Regions from separate parts of the Bacillus sp. 5w2 genome, predicted to be linked through region 2. Evidence: riboswitches for the same ligand, from Rfam matches in the RefSeq annotation. Region 2 holds a riboswitch; the other holds the start of a gene.
The links. Region 2 has a riboswitch for preQ1 ahead of queC (7-cyano-7-deazaguanine synthase QueC). Riboswitches for the same ligand answer to the same signal wherever they lie in the genome.
Positions count from the first base shown of each region.

Region 1: linked by a shared signal. The riboswitch ahead of ACXY7N_RS06805 (QueT transporter family protein) and the one ahead of queC (7-cyano-7-deazaguanine synthase QueC) in region 2 are both predicted to bind preQ1.

Region 1 covers NZ_JBTIWT010000002.1:486,639-498,457, forward strand. Annotated here, with positions in the region: gene ACXY7N_RS06785 (DUF6123 family protein) at 1-175, shown strand, start outside; gene ACXY7N_RS06790 (DMT family transporter) at 178-1,083, opposite strand; gene ACXY7N_RS06795 (reverse transcriptase-like protein) at 1,097-1,483, opposite strand; gene ACXY7N_RS06800 (aldose 1-epimerase family protein) at 1,554-2,426, opposite strand; PreQ1 riboswitch class I at 2,559-2,603, shown strand; gene ACXY7N_RS06805 (QueT transporter family protein) at 2,610-3,098, shown strand; gene ACXY7N_RS06810 (ribonuclease H family protein) at 3,247-3,906, shown strand; gene ACXY7N_RS06815 (zinc-finger domain-containing protein) at 3,919-4,095, shown strand; gene ACXY7N_RS06820 (DUF2564 family protein) at 4,129-4,377, opposite strand; gene cspB (cold shock-like protein CspB) at 4,497-4,694, opposite strand; gene ACXY7N_RS06830 (YqcI/YcgG family protein) at 4,957-5,685, shown strand; gene ACXY7N_RS06835 (LysE family transporter) at 5,824-6,456, shown strand; gene ACXY7N_RS06840 (hypothetical protein) at 6,476-6,769, shown strand; gene ACXY7N_RS06845 (sterol desaturase family protein) at 6,852-7,481, shown strand; gene ACXY7N_RS06850 (DUF485 domain-containing protein) at 7,706-8,047, shown strand; gene ACXY7N_RS06855 (solute symporter family protein) at 8,050-9,600, shown strand; gene ACXY7N_RS06860 (aspartate aminotransferase family protein) at 9,791-11,140, shown strand; gene ACXY7N_RS06865 (DUF3986 family protein) at 11,223-11,501, shown strand; gene ACXY7N_RS06870 (cation:proton antiporter) at 11,564-11,819, opposite strand, start outside.
Region 2 covers NZ_JBTIWT010000002.1:254,937-266,755, reverse strand. Annotated here, with positions in the region: partial or broken gene ACXY7N_RS05620 (ribonucleoside-diphosphate reductase subunit alpha) at 1-761, opposite strand, end outside; gene ACXY7N_RS05615 (group I intron GIY-YIG endonuclease) at 859-1,620, opposite strand; partial or broken gene ACXY7N_RS05610 (ribonucleotide reductase N-terminal alpha domain-containing protein) at 1,864-2,628, opposite strand; gene nrdI (class Ib ribonucleoside-diphosphate reductase assembly flavoprotein NrdI) at 2,615-2,974, opposite strand; gene ACXY7N_RS05600 (hypothetical protein) at 3,451-3,768, opposite strand; gene ACXY7N_RS05595 (hypothetical protein) at 3,794-3,988, opposite strand; gene ACXY7N_RS05590 (GNAT family N-acetyltransferase) at 4,234-4,812, shown strand; gene ACXY7N_RS05585 (hypothetical protein) at 4,848-5,450, opposite strand; gene ACXY7N_RS05580 (hypothetical protein) at 5,539-5,721, opposite strand; gene ACXY7N_RS05575 (YkvS family protein) at 5,957-6,142, shown strand; gene queF (preQ(1) synthase) at 6,198-6,695, opposite strand; gene queE (7-carboxy-7-deazaguanine synthase QueE) at 6,714-7,430, opposite strand; gene queD (6-carboxytetrahydropterin synthase QueD) at 7,423-7,914, opposite strand; gene queC (7-cyano-7-deazaguanine synthase QueC) at 7,914-8,576, opposite strand; PreQ1 riboswitch class I at 8,670-8,713, opposite strand; gene kinB (sporulation sensor histidine kinase KinB) at 8,921-10,129, shown strand; gene ACXY7N_RS05545 (DUF6254 family protein) at 10,141-10,257, opposite strand; gene ACXY7N_RS05540 (DinB family protein) at 10,358-10,891, opposite strand; gene ACXY7N_RS05535 (M3 family oligoendopeptidase) at 11,031-11,819, opposite strand, start outside.

The sequences.
Region 1 (11,819 bases), 230 kb from region 2:
ACAAGGATATACTGGTGCATCTGATGGAATTGTGAACGCAGCAATAGAAGCGACAATTAAACATCAATTACAGTTTGATGGAAGTTATTTTGTTGCGTTATTAGAACGGTTGAAAGAAGAAGAAATTACAGATAAAAAAAGCGCTAAGGCTTTTATGCGGAAGTTACAAGCGTAACTTCATGCAGCCTGCGCTTCTTTTTTTGTTTTGGAAGGTAATTCAACAAAAACCATGCCTAGGAAAATACATAGGCATCCGATAATAGCAGAAATAGAAAGTTGTTCGTTTGCAACGAGAACGCCTGTTAATGCAGCAAATACGGGCTCCATTGCGAAAATAATTGCTACTCTCGTTGGAGACGTATGTTTTTGTGCTGATGTTTGAATGAAAAAAGCAATGGATGTCGCGAATAAGGAAGTTAGAAATAGGGCGAATAAAAAGGAAGAATTCGTCCATAGTGCTACTGAAAATAATTTTTCCCAATCTTCAAACAAAAAGGCGCAAATAGAAGAAAACATACCGACAGCTAATACTTGTGATGTGCTTAGTAATAAAGGTGATATTTTCTTAGAGAAGAAGCCGTTAACAAGAATATGGGCAGCAAAAGCTACTGCACAGCCGAGAACGAGTATATCTCCAATGTTTAATTGAAAAGAATCACCCGCCGTTAATAAGTATAATCCTGCTGTTGCTACCGCAATGCCAATTACGATAAAAAGGGTAGCTTTTTGTTTTAAAAAGATAAAAGACAAAATTGGTACCATAACGATACTAAGCCCTGTTAAGAACCCAGCTTTTGAAGAAGTTGTATAAAGTAAGCCGAATGTTTGTAATACATAGCCAACACATAAAAAGAATCCAACGATTAATCCAGCGAGGCTACTCTGTTTTATATCTTGTTTTGAAGTTTTTTTTGAGAAAATCAGTTGAACGAATAATAAAATAATTCCGGCGAATAAAAAGCGAATACCATTAAAAGTAAATGGACCAACGAAAGACATTGCATTTTGAACGACAACAAACGTAGCTCCCCAAATAAAAGAGACAAATAATAAAGCAAGAGGAGCAATCCAATCTTTTTTCACACCCATACCCCCGTTAATTTTGTAAGATAGCTTTTCTAGCTAATTCATCAGCGACTTTATTTTGACTACTTGGAATCCACTTAATAAAAAAGAGATCGAAACTTTTTATGTACTGCAGTGCTTCCTCTAATAGTGGTGCAAACATTTTATTTTTTGCGTATTCTTTTTCAACAGCTCGCTCAACAAGTTGCGAATCTGTACGAAATGAGACAATGTTATAATTATGCTCCGTGCAATATTTTAATGCCGCAAGTAAAGCGTGGTACTCTGCTTCATGATTGGACATTGTCCCAAGGGGCAGTGATAATTGTACAGCTGGTTGCACCCCTTTAATAAACACCCCTGCACCAGAAGGACCAGGATTTCCTTTTGATGCACCATCAATATATACTTCAATCAAAATGTGAAACCTCCAAATGATAAGATGATCCCCTACTTATATGTTTCTTTGAAGTAGGGGATAGAGTAACTTAGCCGATTGTAATACTATAACGACATGTAAATGTTTCATTCGCTTGTAAAGATTGAATTCCTTTTTTTTCCTTCAAATCTTTTGCTGGATTTATTTCATCAGCAATTCCGTACCAAGGTTCAATACATAAGAAAGGTGCGTTCTCACCTGGTGTCCATACGCCGACAAATGGGAATCCGTCAAATTCTACTTTTACAAATTTATCATGTTTATGAGAACGAATAGAGATTTCATCCGTATTCATATTTTCAAAAATAAGCGCATCATTTTTAAATAAATCGTATGTAAGTGGTAATTCATTCGTATTTTCAGCGATTAATTGTTTTTTACTTGAAAGATAAGGTCCTTCTAATACGCTTGTTTCTAAGCGTTCAGAACCATTAAATGCTAAATGATAATCTGTAAATGATTCGCCCTCTAATAAGGGGAAGTTGAAACCAGGATGTGCTCCGATTGAGAAGAACATCTCTTTTGAAGCAGGGTTATGTACTTCATATGTTACATGGACGATTTGTCCGTCTAGCTCATAAGAAACGAGTAATTCAAATTCGTATGGGTATTTTTTTAATGTTTCTTCATTACTAGTTACAATATAAGTGATTTTCGTTTCACTTTGTTCTTGTACAGAGAATGTAAGATCACGAGCAAAGCCGTGTTGTGTTAAAGAATATGGTTTACCATCTACGTAGTATGTATTATCTACTAATCGGCCGACAATTGGGAATAAAATTGGTGCGCGGCGCCCCCAATAAGTAGAATCGCCTTGCCATAAGTATTCAGTGTTATCTTCTTTTAAGCGAACGCTTTGTAATTCTGCACCTTTGTCAGAAATGGAAACGATCACTTTTTCATTTTGAATTGTTGCTGTCATGAAGTGAAACCTCCTAAATCTTTCATATGTTTTATTATACGTTGTCTAAAAGAAAAAAGGTAGTTCATGATAGGAATCTATTGACGAAAGAGTGTGTATTGCGTAGAATATAATCTTGTTGCTTAAAAAACGAATAACGTGGTTCGAAACCATCCCACGTAAAAAAACTAAGGAGATTTTGTCATGAATATTAGAACATTAGTCGGTAATGGTATTTTAGCGGCATTATATATTGCTGTTTCTATGCTTATTCAGCCATTTGGCTTTACGAATGTACAATTTCGTATTTCAGAGATGTTTAATCATCTTGTTGTATTTAATAAGAAAGCAATTTACGGAATTGTATTAGGTGTATTTTTAACGAATCTCTTTTTCTCACCTATGATCGCTTACGATTTAGTATTTGGAGTAGGGCAATCTATTCTGGCGCTAGTTGCAACGATTATATCTATGCGATTTATTAAAGGTATTTGGGCTCGTATGATTTTTAATACAGTTATTTTTACAATTACAATGTTTATGATTGCAATTGAACTTCATCTTGCATTGGGTTTACCATTTATGTTGTCTTGGTTAACATGTGCAGTCGGTGAATTTGTTGTCATGGCGATCGGTATGCCTGTAATGTACTGGATTAATAAGCGAGTACGATTTGAAAGATTTATGCAATAGATGAAAGAGCTATTCCTATAGGGATAGCTCTTTTTGCATGTGATAATATTGAATATAATTCTTCGACTCTTGATACAATATAATAAAATAAATTGAGGCTTTCATTAGCTGGCTACATATAAGAAGTCTTATATAAGGGGAATCTAGTATGAAATATAAAATTCATTGGTTGTATAAAACAAAAAGCGGTTTGCAGACGGAATTAACGACAGATTATATAAACATAGAAGATGTATTGCAATTTGCGGAGGATTTCGAGAAAACAGGAAGAGTGAAAGAATTGTTATTTTACGATGAAATGGATGCAGAATGGTCATTAAAGGAAATGAAGAAGCTGAGCAAACAAGTGGAGGAAGAACCCCAAGAAATACTCGTTTATTTTGATGGCGGCTATGATGTACAGACGAAAGAAGCTGGAGTAGGTATATGTGTATACTATAAAAAAGGAAATACAAAATACCGAATTCGCCGTAATGCATATATAGAAGGTATATATGATAATAATGAAGCGGAATATGCGTCATTATTATACGGTATGAATATACTCGAGGAATTAGGCATTAAGTATGAAGCAGTTACACTTCGCGGTGATTCTCAAGTGGTATTACAACAATTGGCTGGGGAATGGCCTTGCTATGATGAGCATTTAAATCATTATTTAGACCAAATTGAGCAAAAAGCGAAGCAAATGAAATTAAAACTTGTATGTGAGCCAATATCTAGAAAACAAAATAAAGAAGCACATCAATTAGCAACGCAAGCATTAGAAGGAACAGTTATCGATAGTCATAAAGAAATAACCGAATAGAGAGGTGCAACGGTGGATAAAAAGCAACTCATTACAGAGGTAAATGACTTATTAGAAACATATTGTGAAGGGTGTTTTTTGCGAGAACATAATCGGAAGACAAATAGTAAATATTATGCCCATTCATTTTGTATACGTCAATGTACAGTTGGAGAAACATTGAAAAAGTATGGAGAACAGTTGTCATAAAAAACATCCAGAGAACATTCTCTGGATGTTTTTTTAATGCTTCGCTTCATTTAATTGATGCTCACACTTGCTTAATTTCTTTTCCTCATTCATTAGAAAGGGCTCGTCTAAATCTGTCGCAACAGATTTCATAATTTCAAGCTGAGAGCGAGCTTCTTCTACAGCAGTAGTAGCATGCTCTAATGTATCTGGATCCATTGAAATTGTCGCTGATCCTACCATTTTTTGTGCTGTTTCTACACGGAATTTCACTTCTTCAAAATCATTTACTTCTGATCCCATTATTACTTCCTCCTTTGTATATTGCGCATTTCACATAGTTTTTGCTCTGTAAAACGGAAATATACAAAGGAATAACAAAGGAGGTTACCAAGTAAGGTAACCTCCTGTCATATGTTGGATTAAAGTTTTACTACGTTAGCAGCTTGAGGTCCGCGGTTTCCTTCAGTGATATCGAAAGATACTTCTTGGCCTTCTTCTAAAGCTTTGTAGCCGTCACCTTGAATAGCAGAGAAATGTACGAATACATCGTCAGCGCCTTCCATTTCGATAAATCCAAAACCTTTTTCGTTGTTAAACCATTTTACTTTTCCTTGCATGTTACAATTCCTCCTAAAAACATTTGCTTTTTTCATTTAGTGAAATTCATTTGAAAGATAAGATAAACTAAAAATGCTATAATCTTGAATATTCTGCTAAATGATTAATTTAAATATACACGAATTGGTAGAAATTAGTCAAGTAAGCGATTTTATTTTTTTGTATTTTTAAATAATTTTTCAGCCGAATTTTTAAATAGGTATAGGACAGGCCGAGTATGTAATATTCTTAATTGAATGCTATACATAATGAGGTGAAAGAATGAATGAGTCTTATTTATTAGATAATGAAGGAATGAGAACGAGAACTGACATACCAAATTGGGTTACAAAAGAATTTCAAAATTTTTCGAGTGTCGTGTTAGAACCAACTTTCCCGTGCTATTTCGGCTTAACAGCTTTGAAAAAGAATGAACTTCGTTATTCATTTCTTTCTCATAATGATTGGAGTCATTTGCCACATACAATGTTATCTTTTTTAGAGTTAATGAAAGAGCGGCCAATTGTAAGAAGAGGCTTTTTTCTTTTTGTAGAGCCGGAATGTGAAGAACAATCACTTGAATATTATCGTGATTACTTTTGGAAAGTACTACAATATTTACATGAAAACGATAATCAAACATGGCCGAAGCAAATTCCTGAAGACCCAGACCATTACTTATGGGAATTTTCATTTGGTGGGGAACCGATATTCGCATTTGGAAATGCGCCAGCTTATAAACAACGAAAAACTAGGCATTTAGGGAATTCTCTCGTTATTGGGTTTCAGCCACGGACTATCTTTGATGGATTAGAAGGGGATCGCCCTAAAGGAGCATATTCAAGACAAACGGTCCGGGAGCGAGTTGAAAAGTGGGATCAGTTGCCGAAACATCCTAACATTAGTCATTATGGTGATCCGGATCATCGTGAATGGAAACAATACTTCATAGGAGACGATGTAGAGCCGATAAAAGGAAAATGCCCTTTTCTTCATAGGATAGAAAAGTAAGAGCCATCATCGGGATGGCTCTTTTGCATATTTTGGATAAAAAAGGGTATTTTAGTAGTAAATATTTTGATGAAAGCTAGTCTATTTTTAAACATTACATCATTACTTAATAGTAAAGGAAGTAGAAAGGATAGAGCTATGTTTGGAGCGATTATACAACAAATTGTATTAGGTATTTCATTAGCTGCACCAGTAGGTCCGATTAATATTGAAATGTTAAAACGAGGAATTGAACGAGGTTTTTGGCATGCATGGGTTGTTGGAATTGGTGGAATGACTGCAGATATTTTGTTTATGCTTCTCATCTATTTCGGTTTATCTTCTGTATTTATGTATACATATGTACAAGCTTTTATGTATTGTACAGGGTTTTTCTTGTTATTTTATTTAGGATTTCAAAGTGTAAAACAAGGAATCTTCCACTCGAATATGGAATATAAAAAAGAAGAGGTAGGTGGCCTTAAACAATCGTTTATGGCAGGTTTTTTAATTGCGATATCCAATCCATTAAATCTTGTTTTTTGGTTTGGTATATACGGAAGTACACTTAGCTCATTGCTTACCAAGGTAACGAAACAAGAAGCCTTTTTGTACAGCCTTTGTATTATCGTTGGTATTATTTTATGGAATTTAAATATTGCTTTTTCTGTCCATTTTGGCAGAACTTTATTAAAGCAAAAAGCACTTGGCTATATAACAGCCGGAGCAGGTATTATTTTAGTAGGATATTCTATCCATTTTGCATACAAAGCTTTACAGTTGTTCACATAAGATTGAAGGGGAGATTTTTATGTATCGAACCACTATTGACGGAAAAGAAATTATTATTACGTTAGCACCAAAAATCCGAAAAGAAATTACTGATAGGAATCCACTATATGAAGCGGTATTTCATAATGCAGCAAGATTACTACAAACAAAGCAACCAACGTTTGCGGTAAATCATGAAGTACTTGGGCTCATTATTGGAGAGGTACAAAGAGGAGAAGTAACAGTGTTTGCGGTGGAACATATTATTCCGAAGCAAAATATATTTGGATCGAATAATTTTTTCTCGACAATAGAGCAACAGGCAAATTTGTAAAGGGAATAGAATAAGAATAGAAAATAAAAGAAATAGTCGTAACGATATGTTGCGGCTGTTTTTTTGGAGAAGGGGAAGAAAGATGAAGAGAGTGGGGAAAGAGTTCTTTTTACAACATGATATCGTTATTATGTATAGTATTCTATTTATTTTCATCATTATTTTAAAAATGCAATTTTTTACATGGGTCGGTATGTTAGCGTGTTTGTTTGGTATTGTTTTTTATACGCTTAACGAATATATGACACATCGGTTTTTATTTCATTTAAAGCCACCTAAAAACGTATTTTTATTAAAAATGTTAAGAAGATTACATTATGATCATCATGTATATCCAGATGATTTAAAACTTTTATTTTTGCCTGTATGGTTTAGTATACCTAGCTTTACTATATATTTACTTATATCATACGGTATAACAAAAAGTGTTACTATTACACTTTCATTCGGAATCGGAATGATTATCATGCTTCTCGTTTATGAATGGAAACATTATATTGCGCATAAGCCAATTCGTCCTTTCACTAAGTTTGGAAGATGGTTAAAAAAACAGCACATATTACACCATTATAAAAATGAAAAGTTTTGGTTTGGTGTTTCAAATCCAGTATTTGATTTCCTATTTGGAACACTTAAAGATGGAAAAGACGTTGAATTAAGCGAAACAGCTCGTAATTTAGAAAAAGAGAAAAAGACAGAAGTAGTGCGATAAGCGCTACTTCTGTCTTAATGAAGAGAAAAGTAATTGTAGCTTTGCTTTATTTTGAAAAAGTATATTAAAAACTTAGGGAAAAATGCCGAAAAATGTCTATCGAAAAATCTTTGCAGGAATGTATGGATTGTCTAAAATGAAAATAAGTTTCTGAATATTTATAAAATTTAGTCTTTAGGTATGCAAGGGGGAATTGTATTTCTAGTAAGAGAGGGGATCGGAGAATGAAACGAGATGATACGTCAGCACGTAAGTTACAAAATGAGGTGAATTATACAGAGGTTGTTCAGTCAGAAGAATTTCAATTGCTATTAAATACGAAAAAGAAGTTTATCGTTCCGATGAGTATTTTCTTTTTAAGCTTTTTTATTGCACTACCTATTTTAACATCGTATTCAAAGGTGCTCAATACACCAGCATTTGGTGATGTTACATGGGCATGGGTATTTGCTTTCGCACAATTTATTATGACATGGGCATTATGTATGATTTATAGCAAAAAGGCGGAATCATTTGATGAAATCTCGCAAAAAATTCTACAAGATATGCAAAAAGGGAGGGGCTGAACTTGAATACGACTGCGTTTGCACTATTTTTAATTATTGTCCTTGGTACGCTAGTCATAACCTATTTTGCATCGAAAAAAACGAAAAATGCGAGTGAATTTTATACGGCTGGAGGGGGATTAACTGGTTGGCAAAATGGGCTGGCCATTGCGGGAGATTATATGTCTGCTGCGTCATTTCTTGGTATAGCCGGGGCGATCGCGTTAACTGGGTTTGATGGATTCTTTTATAGTATCGGCTTTTTAGTTGCTTATTTAGTTGTTCTATACCTTGTCGCAGAACCGCTTAGAAATTTAGGGAAGTACACGTTAGCAGATATGATTGCGGCGCGTTTTGATGCGAAAAAAGTTCGCGGAGTTGCAGCGCTTAATACGATGACGATTTCGATTTTTTATATGATTGCACAATTAGTTGGGGCTGGTGCACTTATTAAATTATTATTAGGAATCGAATATACGACATCAGTTTTAATCGTTGGTACATTAATGACAGTGTACGTTATTTTTGGCGGAATGACTGCGACGAGTTGGGTACAAATTGTTAAGGCTGTACTACTTATGGCTGGTACATTTATTATTTCTGTTATCGTTTTCTCTAAATTTAATTTCAGTGTGACTGAAATGTTTGCGCAAATGAAAACAGCTACACCATTAAAAGATTCGTTTTTAAATCCAGGAGTAAAGTATAAAGATGGTCTTGATACGCTATCTTTAAATTTAGGACTAGTCCTTGGTACTGCAGGATTACCGCATATTCTTGTTCGCTTTTTTACAGTACGTGATGCAAAAACAGCACGTCAATCTGTTGTATACGCTACATGGTTAATTGGTGCATTTTATATTATGACAATTTTCTTAGGATTTGGAGCAGCGGCGTTTGTAGGAAATGAGGCAATTATGAAAGCAAACCCTGCTGGTAATATGGCAGCACCTTTATTAGCTAAAGCGTTAGGTGGAGATTTCTTATTTGCTTTCGTATCAGCCATTGCCTTTGCAACAATTTTAGCTGTAGTGGCAGGACTTGTATTAACAGCAGCATCAGCATTCGCACATGATTTTTATAATGAGATTCTTCGTAAAGGGAAATCAACGGAAAAAGAGCAAGTGTCCATGGCTCGTTATGCGTCTATTGGAGTAGCGGTATTATCTATTATATTAGCGTTATTTGCTCAAACATTGAATGTAGCATTTTTAGTTTCATTAGCATTTGCGGTTGCAGCGAGTGCAAACTTGCCAGTTATATTATTCACAATATATTGGAAGCGCTTTAATACAACGGGTGCCATCTCTGGTATGATTGTTGGTCTTGTATCAGCCATTGTTCTTGTAGCGTTAAGCCCAAATGTATGGAACCCTGTAGCTGGAAAAGCTATATTTGTTGGGGAAGCGATATTCCCATATACGACACCTGGAATTATTTCGATTCCGCTCGGATTTCTTGCAGCGTATTTAGGAACTGTGTTATCTAGTAAGAAAGAAGATGCAGCGAAATTTGATGAAATTCTTGTGAAATCTAATACTGGTCATGGTATTAGTGATGCGTCTTCGCATTAAAAAAGAGGGGCTTTTCGATAGATAAGAAAAGCTCCTTTTTCTTTTGTCATTTTCTTGTAAATAATACTGCTTTGTAAGTAGGATTTGTCTTAATTTTGTGGAATGAAAATAAGCAGGGAGAAATTTAAATCATCATGGCACCAGCGCAGCTTTTGTGAAAAATAAGTTGTTATGGAAGGTGGAAGAAATGATGAAAACGAAACAGACTGATGAATTATTAGCAAAAGACGAGCAATATGTGTGGCACGGAATGCGTCCCTTTAGTCCAAATAGTACAATGGTAGGGGCAAAAGCAGAAGGGTGCTGGGTTGAAGATATACAAGGAAAAAGATATTTAGATGGAATGAGTGGTCTTTGGTGTGTGAATAGTGGATACGGAAGAAAAGAGCTCGCAGAGGCGGCTTATAAGCAATTACAAACATTATCATATTTTCCGATGTCACAATCGCATGAACCGGCTATAAAGCTTGCAGAAAAATTAAATGAGTGGCTTGGAGGAGAGTATGTTATTTTCTTCTCTAATAGTGGTTCGGAAGCGAACGAAACAGCTTTTAAAATAGCAAGGCAATACTATGCTCAAAAAGGTGAACCACATCGTTATAAATTTATGTCACGTTACCGCGGGTATCATGGAAATACAATGGCAACGATGGCAGCGACGGGACAAGCACAACGTAGATATCAATATGAGCCATTTGCTTCAGGATTTTTACATGTAACGCCGCCAGATTGTTATCGTATGCCTGAAATAGAAACAGAGAACATTTATGATGTAGAATGTGTAAAAGAAGTAGATCGTGTCATGACATGGGAATTAAGTGAAACGATTGCAGCTTTTATTATGGAACCAATTATTACGGGCGGAGGCATTTTAATGCCGCCACAAGACTATATGAAAGCTGTTCATGAAACGTGTCAAAAACACGGTGCACTACTCATTAGTGATGAAGTGATTTGCGGTTTCGGACGTACAGGAAAAGCGTTTGGATTTATGAATTATGATGTAAAGCCAGATATTATTACGATGGCAAAAGGGATCACGAGTGCATATTTACCGTTATCAGCGACAGCTGTGAAAAAAGAAATATATGAAGCATTTAAAGGGAAGGGAGAATATGAATTCTTCCGTCATATTAATACATTTGGTGGAAATCCTGCGGCTTGTGCATTAGCGCTTAAAAACTTAGAGATTATGGAAAATGAAAATTTAATTGAGCGATCTGCACAAATGGGCTCGCTTTTATTAGAGCAATTAAAAGAAGAAATCGGGGAACATCCGTTAGTTGGAAATATTAGAGGAAAAGGTCTACTAGTTGGAATCGAACTAGTAAATGATAAAGAGACGAAAGAGCCAATTGATAACGATAAAATTGCAAGTGTTGTAAATGCTTGTAAAGAAAAAGGTTTAATTATAGGACGAAACGGCATGACAACAGCAGGATATAATAACGTCTTAACATTAGCACCACCACTTGTTATTTCAAGTGAAGAAATTGCTTTCGTTGTTGGAACGTTGAAGACGGCGATGGAACGTATTTAATGAATGAAGCGAGCTGTAATATACAGCTCGCTTTTGTTTATTATGTGAAATATGATAAATTTTCAAAGGGAGGGGAATTAATATGAAGAAATATGATCCTAGTCAACATTATCACATCGGATATTATGAAGATGGACATGATTTAGAGGTGACGGCATACAAAAGAATACATGAACCAGTTTGGGATGCTTATATTCCGCACTATGAGGCAGGCAATTTTTATAAGAAAGTGGAGGAAATGAAGCTAGGTGAATATATAGATGATTATGGTATTATGGTGTATTCATTTCGTAATGATATTGATGATGAAGAAGCACGAATTATTTTTGAAAAATGGTTGAAAAAGAACGGGATTGTTTAAAGATACAATAAAAAGGAGATTGCTATCTTATAAGGTAGCAATCTCCTTTTATTATATGAAACTTATTTACTTGCTTTCAGTGCTTTATCTTTTGCACCAAAAGTGTATTTTAACATTGGTGGTGTAATCATTGTAGTTAAAATAACGACAATAACGATAGCTGTAAAGTAATCTTGTGCTAGTAGACCTGAAGAAAGTCCTGTTCCTGCGATGATAAGTGCAACTTCACCACGAGAAACCATTCCAGCACCGATAATTGCAGAAGACTTAGCGTCAAATCCAGTCATTCGTGCACCGAATCCACAACCGATTAGTTTC
Region 2 (11,819 bases):
TTAAATGTTTCGCCTTTTTCTTTAGCGATTTCCATACTTTTCTCAATAGAGTAGTAATTTAACATCATAAAGAATGTACGAGCGAACTCTTTCGCTTCTGCACTTTCATATGCGATTTTGTTTTTTGATAAATATCCGTGTAAGTTCATTGCGCCAAGTCCAACTGAATGAAGCTCATCATTTGCTTTTTTCACAGTTGGTGCATTCGGAATGATCGTCATATCAGAAACAGCTGTTAAAGCTTCCATTCCCGCATGAACGGCTTCACGAATTTCTTTATTTTCCATTACATTCACGATATTTAACGATCCTAAATTACAGTTAATATCACGACGGATAATATCATCTGTACCATAATCATTTATTTCAGAAGTTTCTTGAAGCTGGAAGATTTCTGTACATAAGTTCGACATCTTCACAGTTCCAATATCCTTCAATGGATGTTGATTATTTGCATTTGATTTAAACATTAAGTATGGGTAACCAGACTCAAGCTGAATCATAGCGATTTTAATAAGCATATCACGTGCACTAATATCTAGCGGCTTCTTCTTCACTTTCGGATTGCTCATTAATTCATCGTACATTTCATCGATATCAATATCATCTAAATGCTTTCCGTATTCTTTATACACCGTATAAGGCGCGAAAACATGGAAAGGTTCGTTTTTCTCAGCTAGCTCAAAGAACTTACTTGGCACGATAATTCCGATTGATAGAGACTGAATACGGCTCTTCTCATCAGCATTTATTTTTTTGGTCAACTCGTCTTCATATTTCTATGAAGGTTGGACTATATCATCAACCTGTAACTGGTTGCCTTGCACTTCGACTGGTACCTATTTCCAGCCTACTCTACTAGCTTTCGTCTAATGACGTGCGTTCGATAGTCTCTACACCTTCTTGAAAGTATTGATAATTAGGAAAGTTATTGGATAGTACTCTATATTTTATCGTATTAGCAGGCACATTAAACGCTCGGCCGGCTTCCGCTAAAGACTCATAGTAAATGTCATTTATAACAATTGGCTTTTTTTGTTTTTCTCTTCCAGAATTATATTGGTTTTTTTGAGCTTTACTTATCTTCATACATGTTTCTTTTGTATGTTTTTTACCTTTACGAGACCTAGACATTTTTTCTTTTGTTTCATCAGTATGTTTTCTACCGTGAAATCGTTTAGTAATCTTAGATCTCATATTCTCCATATGTTGAGGTTTATCATACCAATAATTATTAGGACCAGTATTAATTTCAGAAAGAAATTTTTTTACTTCCTTTGAGTGAGTTTTCCCATACATATGGTTCTTTTCCCCACTCAACGCCCCACCTCTAGCGATGGGATGTCCGTTGTAGCAATACTGTTTCCCATAATATTGACTTAGTAAACTTTGCTCTATCTTATGAAGAATGTTCTTATCATCTGGTAACTCGATTATCCCTTTAAACTCAAATTTATTCTCACCATATAAATTCCAGGCTGCTTGTAAATGTTTACTATGATGCCGATTAGCATTCAATTGATTTCTATGAGTTTTAAATCGTACTTTAAAATTATTAGAACTACCAATATAAAACTTCCTATTTTCCTTATTAATTATCAAATAAATTCCACAGTTCATGGAATCTCGCCTCCGGTGAATATAAGATTCCACTTCACCCAAGTAACATTTCTTTCAAGCTTGGCACGGTATTACCTGCTATCCATGTACATGGACCGTAGGCTCTCTTAGTCAGCTTCTTCGCGGGTTCTTTTTCTTTTACCCCTTATTCAACTGATACCGTTAGCCGCTACTGCGACACCCTATTGGTTAGGTTCACAAGGTTTTCTCATACACATTACTGCGTAGAGGGACTACCAATTAATCCAAGAATTCAATAATATCCCAATGGAAAATGTTTAAGTATACTGCGCCGGCACCTTTTCGTTGGCCAAGCTGATTCGCATATGAAAACGAATCTTCAAGTAATTTCATAACAGGTACTACACCACTTGCAGCGTTGTCGATACCTTTAATTTGCTCACCGCGTGCGCGTAGCTTAGATAAGTTTAAAGCTACTCCACCGCCAATTTTCGATAATTGCATTGCTGTATTAATGTTAAAGCCGATTGAATTTAAGCTATCATCCATCTCTAACAAGAAACAAGACACCATTTCTCCTCTTCTGCTTCTTCCCGCATTTAAAAAGGTTGGTGTCGCTGGTTGGTAGTTTTGTTTTACAATCATGCTTGCGAAGTGTTTTGCCTTCGCAACATCACCGCGTCCTAAGTATAATGACACAATTGCTACACGATCTTCATAGCTTTCTAAGTATTGTTTTTGATCATTCGTTTTTAACGCATAATCTTTGTAAAACTTAGATGCTGCCATATAAGATTGGAACTCGAAGTTTTCACCATAAGCGATGTTATATACCTCTTCTACTTCCTCCAAGCTATACTCGTCCAGAACGTTGTAATAGTAATCATGTTCTTTCATATACTCCATTCGCTCTGCCACGCTATTAAAAGAAACGGTATTCTCTCTAGCTTCTTCCATAAAGACTTCTAATGCCTCTTTATCCTTATGAAGCTGATAAAAACCGTCCTGCATTTGCGTGATTTCATTATTCAGTTCAATGTGTCGCAATCTCCCGCACCCTTTCCTTAAAATATTCTACATCGTTATTTGTTCCAGATAACTCAAATTTTGATACAATAGGCACTTCATATTTAGTAGAAATTTTGTCAGCACTTGCACCGAACATGTCTCCCCAGTTACGATTGCCGCTTGCAGATACGCCTTTTAATTTTCCATTATTGCGCTCTAAAAAGTCTAAAACACGTTCTGGTACATTGCCAAAACCTGTTGTATACGTAATAAGAATAAAGTCTTCATCTATTACTAGATCTTCATCAATTTGAACGGCCGGCATATTTAATTTGTGGATGAAACGCTTCACGTTTCCTGTCATAGAATCATATGCAACTAACATTTCCGACCCCTCCCTCTCCAATCTATATTCTCTATATGTTGTTCTTGATTTCTCTATATATTGTATTACGTTTCAAAATAAGACACAAGATATATGTATAAATTCTTTCTTTTTTTAACTTTTACTTTTCGACAAGACAGTCGATTTTTTTCAATACAATGACTATGAAACAACATTCTAAAACTCATGTCAATAAAGTGCTTTTCAAAAAAGTTGTCAACGAATTTAACCTTATTTTTAAAAAAGTTACCAATATATTTTGTCATAAAACGGCAAATGCTGGAGTAATATATTTCTCCAGCATCACGCAAAAAAGAACAGACATGAAACGATAATCTGTTCTAAAAAACGATTACATTTATCAATTTTACTTTATTAAATATTATACATATACTTTCGGTTCGCGTTACATACTAAAAGATAATTATTACAGAAAAAGATTATTATTATGGAAATTCAACTTATTTACGAAAAGATTATTCAGAGTGCTCAATACGCAAAATATCTTTTACAAATATATGATGTGGATTTTCATCTTTATCAATCATTGTACATACAGGTGCCTCTTCATCAAAGTATACAATCATTCCTTCTACGTACTGATATGTATGTTGAACTTGTACAGTTACTTTAATTTCTAAAGCCTCTTCATATGCTCTTTTTATTTTCTGAAGCATTTTTGCCGAACACTTTCGTTTCTCTGGATACATGACCATCCCCATAAATCTATTGCCGGCTCTATCTTTCCACATATAATCCCAATGTGGTAATATACCTTGTTTAAAATCGCCCATAATTCTCCCCCCTATATTCTTCTAGTTACGAACGTGGCGTTTCTGAATATGTATAAATTACTTGCCCGCCGCGCTGCGCGTTCCCTATAATATGTTTAAAATCTTCTCGACTTACTACAACTTTCCTAAACGTATAAAATACATCTTTCGTTGCAACATACTCCTTTATTTCACCATTTTTCAGCTGATCCAAAATTGTATTTGCTAATTGTTCATCCATGTATTTCACCTCTATGCAATATTTTATTTTATCGTATATTCTATAGGTCAACAACTGTAAAATTATCCAGGTGCTATACCTTCATTGCATTTTCATTATTTCGCAAACGATATCACTTTACTATATGTCCACTAAATATCATATACTAACATAGCTACTTCTCTATATCAAACATTTCGACATTCAATTATGCAAAGTTCCATACCACTATGCTACAATATATAAATAGAACTAGGAGGGATACTATGATTCGGAAAGCAAAAAAGACAGATGCAAAGGCAATAGCTCCTTTATTGTATAACGCTCTGCACGAAATTGCTGAAAAAATCACAGGTAGCACTGTTGAGACAGAAGTATTACTAGGACTTGAAACATGGTTCTCAAAAGAGAGTAATCGACTGAGCTATGAAAACTGTTTTGTATATGAACAAGACGGGAGTGCGGTCGGAATTATTGTCGCTTATCACGGTAGTGAAGCAACAAGGCTTGATGCACCAATTGTACGTCACTTAAGAAAATTACATAAAGATGAATCGATTACGTTAGAAAAAGAAGCTGAGATTGATGAATATTACATTGATACATTATCAGTTTCAAGTGCATATGGCGGAAAAGGCATCGGTTCTAAGTTAATTAAAGCTGCTGAAATCCATGCAACTGAAAAGGAGCATGAAAAAATCGCATTACTTGTTAATTTAGAAAATACACGTGCCTATTCATTATACGAAAAGCTAGGTTATACAAAGGACCAAATCGTTATGCTTGTGGGTGAACCTTATGCCCATCTAGTAAAACCATTAAATACAAAGGTTTCTATATCTTAAAAAGAAAGCACACGATTTATATAAATCGTGTGCTTTTATGTTAAATTCGTATTTAATATATTTCCATTCATCGCCTCGTGAAACGTATATGTTGTACATCCCCATGGCTCTCTGTGCAAAATAGGCGAACCAGACCATCCCATTGCTCTCAATTCTGCACCAACCATTGCATTAACATAATTATGCCCTACAAGAGCAATACTTCCATGTACGAGAGCGTAACGGTGTAATAAGTAAGCCGCTTGCCTTGCCCTCTCTCTTACTTCCTTATAAGACTCAACATCTTTATGGTAACCAAGTATCCATAATGTTCGTCCGATAAAAATCCATACGTTAGGTTTACATTTTAACCATGTTGGAGCATAAAAACTCGTCGGAATTTCAGCTTCTCTAAAAAGAGAATTTTGCATAAAAGATAAAGAATCCATTAATTCAGCTGTTGACTGTACAGCACACCTTTGATCACTCGTTAAAATCAATTTTGCTGCTTCAACCACTTCCATTGTTTCCGTTGGTATAGGTGCTTTTTCTATTATGGTATGTAAGTCATATCCCTTCATCCATTCATGAAAGGATGTAACCGTCATTGGTTCTATAGTACGGTCTAAGCGACCATGACGAATAAAAGAAATCTTCATTCTTTCCACTCTCCATTCATCACTTACGAACTCTATTATGTACTATTTTTAAATATCATACCACGCAAAAAAAGAAAGTTATACACCTTTACATATCCCCACCACTCTCATGTGTGACCCCAGCATGTATACCATCCATCCCATCAAAATATGTAGTTGTTTCATGATGACGAATCTTTTTTAAATGTATATAAGAAAATACAAATAAAATTAACGCTATAACACTCCCCACAAATTCAAACATCATTTTACCGCCTCTAATTTCTCCCACTTTAGTAGGTTATTGTATTTTTTATTATACCCCTATATAAAGATGCGCGCATTTAAACCGTTCTTTTTTTCTAATAACTTGAAGTTCTTGTATATTTTCTTACAAAAAGTGAATATTTTTCGAATTTTTACTTTGGAAACATTTACAAACTAGACAATATGGTTCAAAATAAGAGGAAATAAAAAAAAACCAAAATTATTCTTTTTTTGGAAAACTGTAACAAGGAGAGTTGCTTATGCAGATCGCAGAAACTGGAGATATCATTGAATTTAAAGGTGGAATGCAAGGCCGTGTTCAAAAAGTAAATCAAAACTCCGTTATTGTAGATATAACAATCATGGAAAATTTTAGAGAACTAGATATGGAACCTCTTACAGTTGTAAGTCATAAAAACTATACTGTCATTAATCAAAATGCATAATATAATAGAAAGAAAGGATCTGTATGTTATACAGATCCTTTCTTTCTATTATATATTAACGATTATCAATTGTTTCTGGATATAGATCATGGTTCATCATGCGGTAGTCTGCCATTTGTTCATATTTCGTTCCTGGGCGACCGTAGTTGCAATAAGGATCAATTGAAATCCCTCCACGTGGTGTGAATTTGCCCCATACCTCAATGTAACGCGGATCCATTAATTTAATTAAATCATTCATAATAACGTTCATGCAATCTTCGTGGAAGTCACCGTGATTGCGGAAACTAAATAAATATAGCTTTAAAGATTTACTCTCTACCATTCTTTGTTCTGGAATGTAGCTAATATAAATTGTTGCAAAATCTGGTTGGCCTGTTTTCGGACATAAGCTTGTAAATTCAGGACAATTGAATTTCACAAAATAATCACGGTTTGGATGATTATTATCAAATACCTCTAAAATTTCTGGGCTATATTCAAATAAATATTTTGTATTTTGATTTCCTAATAATGTTACATCTTTTAAATCTTCATCTAATCTTCCTGTCATTTTAAACATCCCTTCTCATTATACTCCGCGTTTATTTCCCCATACTAACGCATGAAGCTGCGGCAATACTTTTGCATTATTCATCTCTTTACAATTTACAGCTTTATCAATCAGCCACTCGTACTTATCTAATAATTTCTTAATCAGCATCGCATCATCCACAGTTTTTGTATCATCATTCCCTACTTGTAAGAAAAATGGTACATCGGGATAACGTTCGTGCATCTTAACTGCATATTCAAAATCTTGATCGTCGAATACTACTACTTTTAAACTAATATCTTTTCCTGCTAGTTTCTGAATCACATCATCTAACTTCTGAAAATCAGTATTCATCGCCGAACTTGGTGGTTTTGGAGAAATCGTTATCTCATCAATTTGAAGTAACCAATCTTGCCATTTACTCCCTTGCGTTTCGATTGCTGTTCGCATTCCATTCTCTTTTAATATAGAAAGAAGAAACTCAATATTTTTCAGCAATGCTGGATTTCCGCCTGAAATCGTAACATGAGAAAAATTTTCGCCACCAATTTCTACAAGCTCATTCCAAACGTCTTCTGCTGTCATCTGTCTAATTTGATCTTTAGCCGATCCATCCCACGTAAAAGCAGAATCACACCAAGCGCAGCTATAATCACAGCCAGCTGTACGGATAAACATTGTCTTTTGTCCTACAACCATTCCTTCACCTTGAATAGTCGGACCAAATATTTCTAAGACAGGGATTTTACTCATCGAGCATCCACTCCCGTCTTACTTCCGCATAACTAGTCGGAGTCTCAAATAGACGAACAAATTCAACGCGAGCTCCTTTATATTCGTTCGCACGATTATCTTTTGTTAACGCTTCTGCCATTTTTTCATAAATCCAAACGACCATATTTTCAGCAGTCGTATTCATTGCTGGTAACGTTTCGTTTAAATAACGATGGTCTAAATAAATTTCTATTTCATTCTTCCAAATTTCTTTTATATCTCCAAAGTCAATCGCAAGACCTATTTCATTTACATATCCACTAATTCCAAATACAACTTTATATGTGTGACCATGTAAGTTTTTACATTTTCCTTCATAACAGTGTAAATGGTGCGCTGCATCAAATGTAAATTCCTTGCTGACCATTACTCTTTTATTATGATATTTGAGCTGTTTACGCTGAATATCCTTGTCCATTTTTTGCAAATTTTCTACGATGCGAAATCCAAAGAAATTATCCATTAGTTGTTTGCTCCTTCGCGTTCTTGTAGGTACGTATCTAATCCTGCTTTACGAAGTTGACATGCTGGACATTCACCGCAACCATCACCAATGATTCCGTTATAACATGTTAATGTTTTTTCTCGAACAAACTCGAATGCTCCAAGTTCATCTGATAATTTCCACGTTTCCGCTTTATCAATCCACATAAGTGGCGTATGAATCACAAACGGATAATCCATGGATAAATTTAAAGTAACGTTTAACGATTTCACAAATACGTCACGGCAATCTGGGTAACCACTAAAATCAGTTTCACATACACCCGTTACAATATGACGTGCTCCTACTTGTTTTGCTAATACAGCAGCAAATGATAAGAATAGTAAATTTCGTCCATCTACAAATGTCGATGGCAATTCACCTTCTTCATGTGTAATCTCCATATCCGTTCTCGTTAACGCATTTGGAGCAAGTTGATTTAATAGACTCATATCTAGTACCGTATGCTTAATTCCTAGCTCTTTCGCAATTTCCGCTGCACAATCAATTTCTAACTTATGACGTTGATTGTAATTAAACGTTACAGCCTCTACTTCTGCAAACTGCTCTATTGCCCAAAATAAACATGTCGTACTATCTTGTCCTCCACTAAAAACAACAACTGCCTTTTCTTTTTTCATTTCACTCATTCTCCTTCTCTATTACGAATAAGAAGAAAGAACGTTCTTGAACTGTCACAATAAAAAAACAAAACAATACCTAAAGATATTGTTGTTTCCATAGTTTTTTATAGAGGGAGTTCGCGAACCTCTCCCGTGCATTGCACGGAATTCCTTCTTTCATTGACAAAGCTTATTGTAACATATTGTATACTACCAGAAAAAATTTCTGATTTTTCCGCTATTTCTCATTTCATTTCTTTCATTTTATAGTATGATTAATTTAATGTGAGAAGAGAGGAGGCATCCCACTGAAATCCTTTATTATTTATCTCTTTTTAAATATATTATTCATCCTTGTTACAATGCTCGTATACCATTTATTTTGGAATCAAAAAGGGAAACGTTCTCCTAAATTAAATTCAGCAATATTTATTGTATTGTGTTGCCTCGTTACTATACTATGTATCACTTTCGCAGCAAAAACAAATTATGGATTTCAATTTGATATGCGTCATATCGTATTAATTGTCGGTACATTAACCGGAGGTCCTATTGCTGGCGGCTCTATATTAATTGTATTAAATATATACCGCTTCTTATTAGGAGGAATAGGTGTTTTCCCATCGCTTATCGGTTCTATCCTTCTATTTATTGTCCTATTATTTACATACAAATTTTTCAATCGAACTTCTAATCGTATAAAAATAGCACTTGCTATTATCTACAGTCTCACATACGGATTTAGTTGGATACCTTTCTTCCTTTCAAAGGTTACAAACAAGGCTGATTATATACCACATATTATTGTGTATGAGTTATGTACGATACTTGGTACGATTCTTATTTTATATTTACTACACATATTACAAACTCAAATTCGTCTCCAAAACGAACTTATGAATGCTGAAAAATTTCATTTAATTGGTGAAATGGCAGCGTCTATCTCTCATGAAATTCGCAATCCATTAACTTCAACGAAAGGATTTTTGCAACTTTTACAATCAGATACATGCACTGAGCAGGAGCGAAAATTATATATCGACATTGCCATCAACGGAATCGAACAAGCAAACCACGTTCTTACAGATTATTTAACCTTTGCAAAACCAAGTATTGAAAAAGAACAAAGATTACAGTTAGAAGAAGAACTGCTACATGCATTATCGTTAATTACACCGCTTGCTAATTTAGCAAATGTGCGTACACATTATATAAAGCAAAGCACTTCTTTTTTTATCGCGGGAGAAAAACAAAAACTAAATCAATGCTTGTTAAATATTTTAAAAAACTGCATTGAGGCCATGCCAAAAGGCGGTGATCTTTATTTCACATTAGTTCCTGATCATAAGCATATTCAGTTATATATAAAAGATACAGGAGTCGGTATGGATACCGAACAAGTGAAACGTCTCGGCTCTCCTTTCTATTCAACGAAAGAAAAAGGAACTGGACTTGGAATGATGGTCGTATTCAGTGTTGTTCAAGCTATGAATGGAAAAATTGATATTATAAGTGAAAAAGGAATCGGTACAACCTTCTTATTAACTTTTCCACTCATACAAAAAACGTGATGAAATCATCATCACGTTTTTTCTGTTCCTTCAACTAATTCAGCAAAAGCTTTCACTTTTCCATGTGGCTTTTGATTTTCTTTACGTGCTTTCCAAGCGCGCTCTTCTTCTTTCTTTTTCTTGGACATACTTTTCAACTCCTTCTTTCCTTTCTCCATGTAGTATTCCAAAATAAGAAAGAAAACTATGCACATATCAAAAAAGAAGTGGTCTCCCACTTCTTCCTAATTATCGTTGTAAAATTGCGTGTTTCGCCTCTTTTAACTGCGTAAGATGTCTTTGTTCATGCAAATCAAGAAATTGAATCCATTGATACAAATTCAGATCATTAAAAACAGGATGCTTTAATCCATTTTCAAATAGATCTTTTTCATCTATAACACTATGAAGCGCGTGTAATAGTTCTTGTCGTGAATGTTCTAGTAATTGAATTCCTTGCTGTTTTTTCATTAACGTTTCTGTTGGTTGCATTTGCTGAGGAGCTTCTCGTTTATGTGTGCGATCAAGCGTAAGTTGGAGGTCTTTAAATGGAGTCGTGTTTCTTTCGTTTTTTTGTAAAGCATATACAAGGGCAGACGTGACAGATTGTTCAACTAAATGCAAGTGATGCAAAATTTGAATAATACTCCATTTATCACGGCGTGGCTTTACATTCACTTCTGTATCATTTAACATTTCAATTTCTGATAATAGCGTGCTTCGAGTAGACTGTAATGAGTTCACCAAACTTTCTAAACTCACATCCATATTAGATTGAAGCATATTTCTTTCCCCCCTTTTTGTTGGTGAAAAGAGGTGCTCCTTATGAGAAACACCTCTTTAGTATTCTGAATTTTCTTTTATTATCTCATCATTTTCCCATTATGTCGATGTTAAACATGTGAAAAAAAGCGCATGTTTTTTACAATTTTGTGTCGTCAATCGCATGTAACCATGCTTCAATTTCTGTAATGACACTTTTCACACAGCCTTCAGCAAATGGTGATGTTAAATTTGCAACTTCTACTAATTCCAAGAATGATTTACTTCCACCTTGTTGGCACAGATTCACATAATCTTCCCACGCCTCTTGTCTATTATCTCTTGCACGTTTCCAAAATTGCAGTGCACAAATTTGTGCTAACGTGTAGTCAATATAGTAGAACGGCGAGCTATAAATATGTCCTTGACGTTGCCAGAATCCACCGCGCTCTAAATAATCATTATCTTCATAATCACGATGCGGCAAATACTTTTTCTCTATATTACGCCATGCTGTCTTACGCTCTTCTGGTGATGCTTCTGGATTTTCATATACATAATGTTGATATTCATCAACAGATACACCATACGGTAAAAACAGAAGTGCTGAACTTAGGTGAGAGAAGTAATATTTATCTGCATCTTCTTCAAAGAATAATTTCATCCATGGCCATGTAAAGAATTCCATACTCATAGAATGAATTTCACACGCTTCATACGTTGGCCAATTGTATTCTGGAATTTCAAACTTACGACTTTCATATACTTGGAAAGCATGACCAGCTTCATGTGTTAATACATCAATGTCCCCAGATGTTCCATTGAAGTTCGAGAAAATAAATGGTGCTTTATAATTCTCGATATATGTACAATAACCGCCACCCGCTTTTCCTTTTTTCGCAACTAAATCTAATAAATCATTATCTAGCATGAAATTGAAAAATTCATC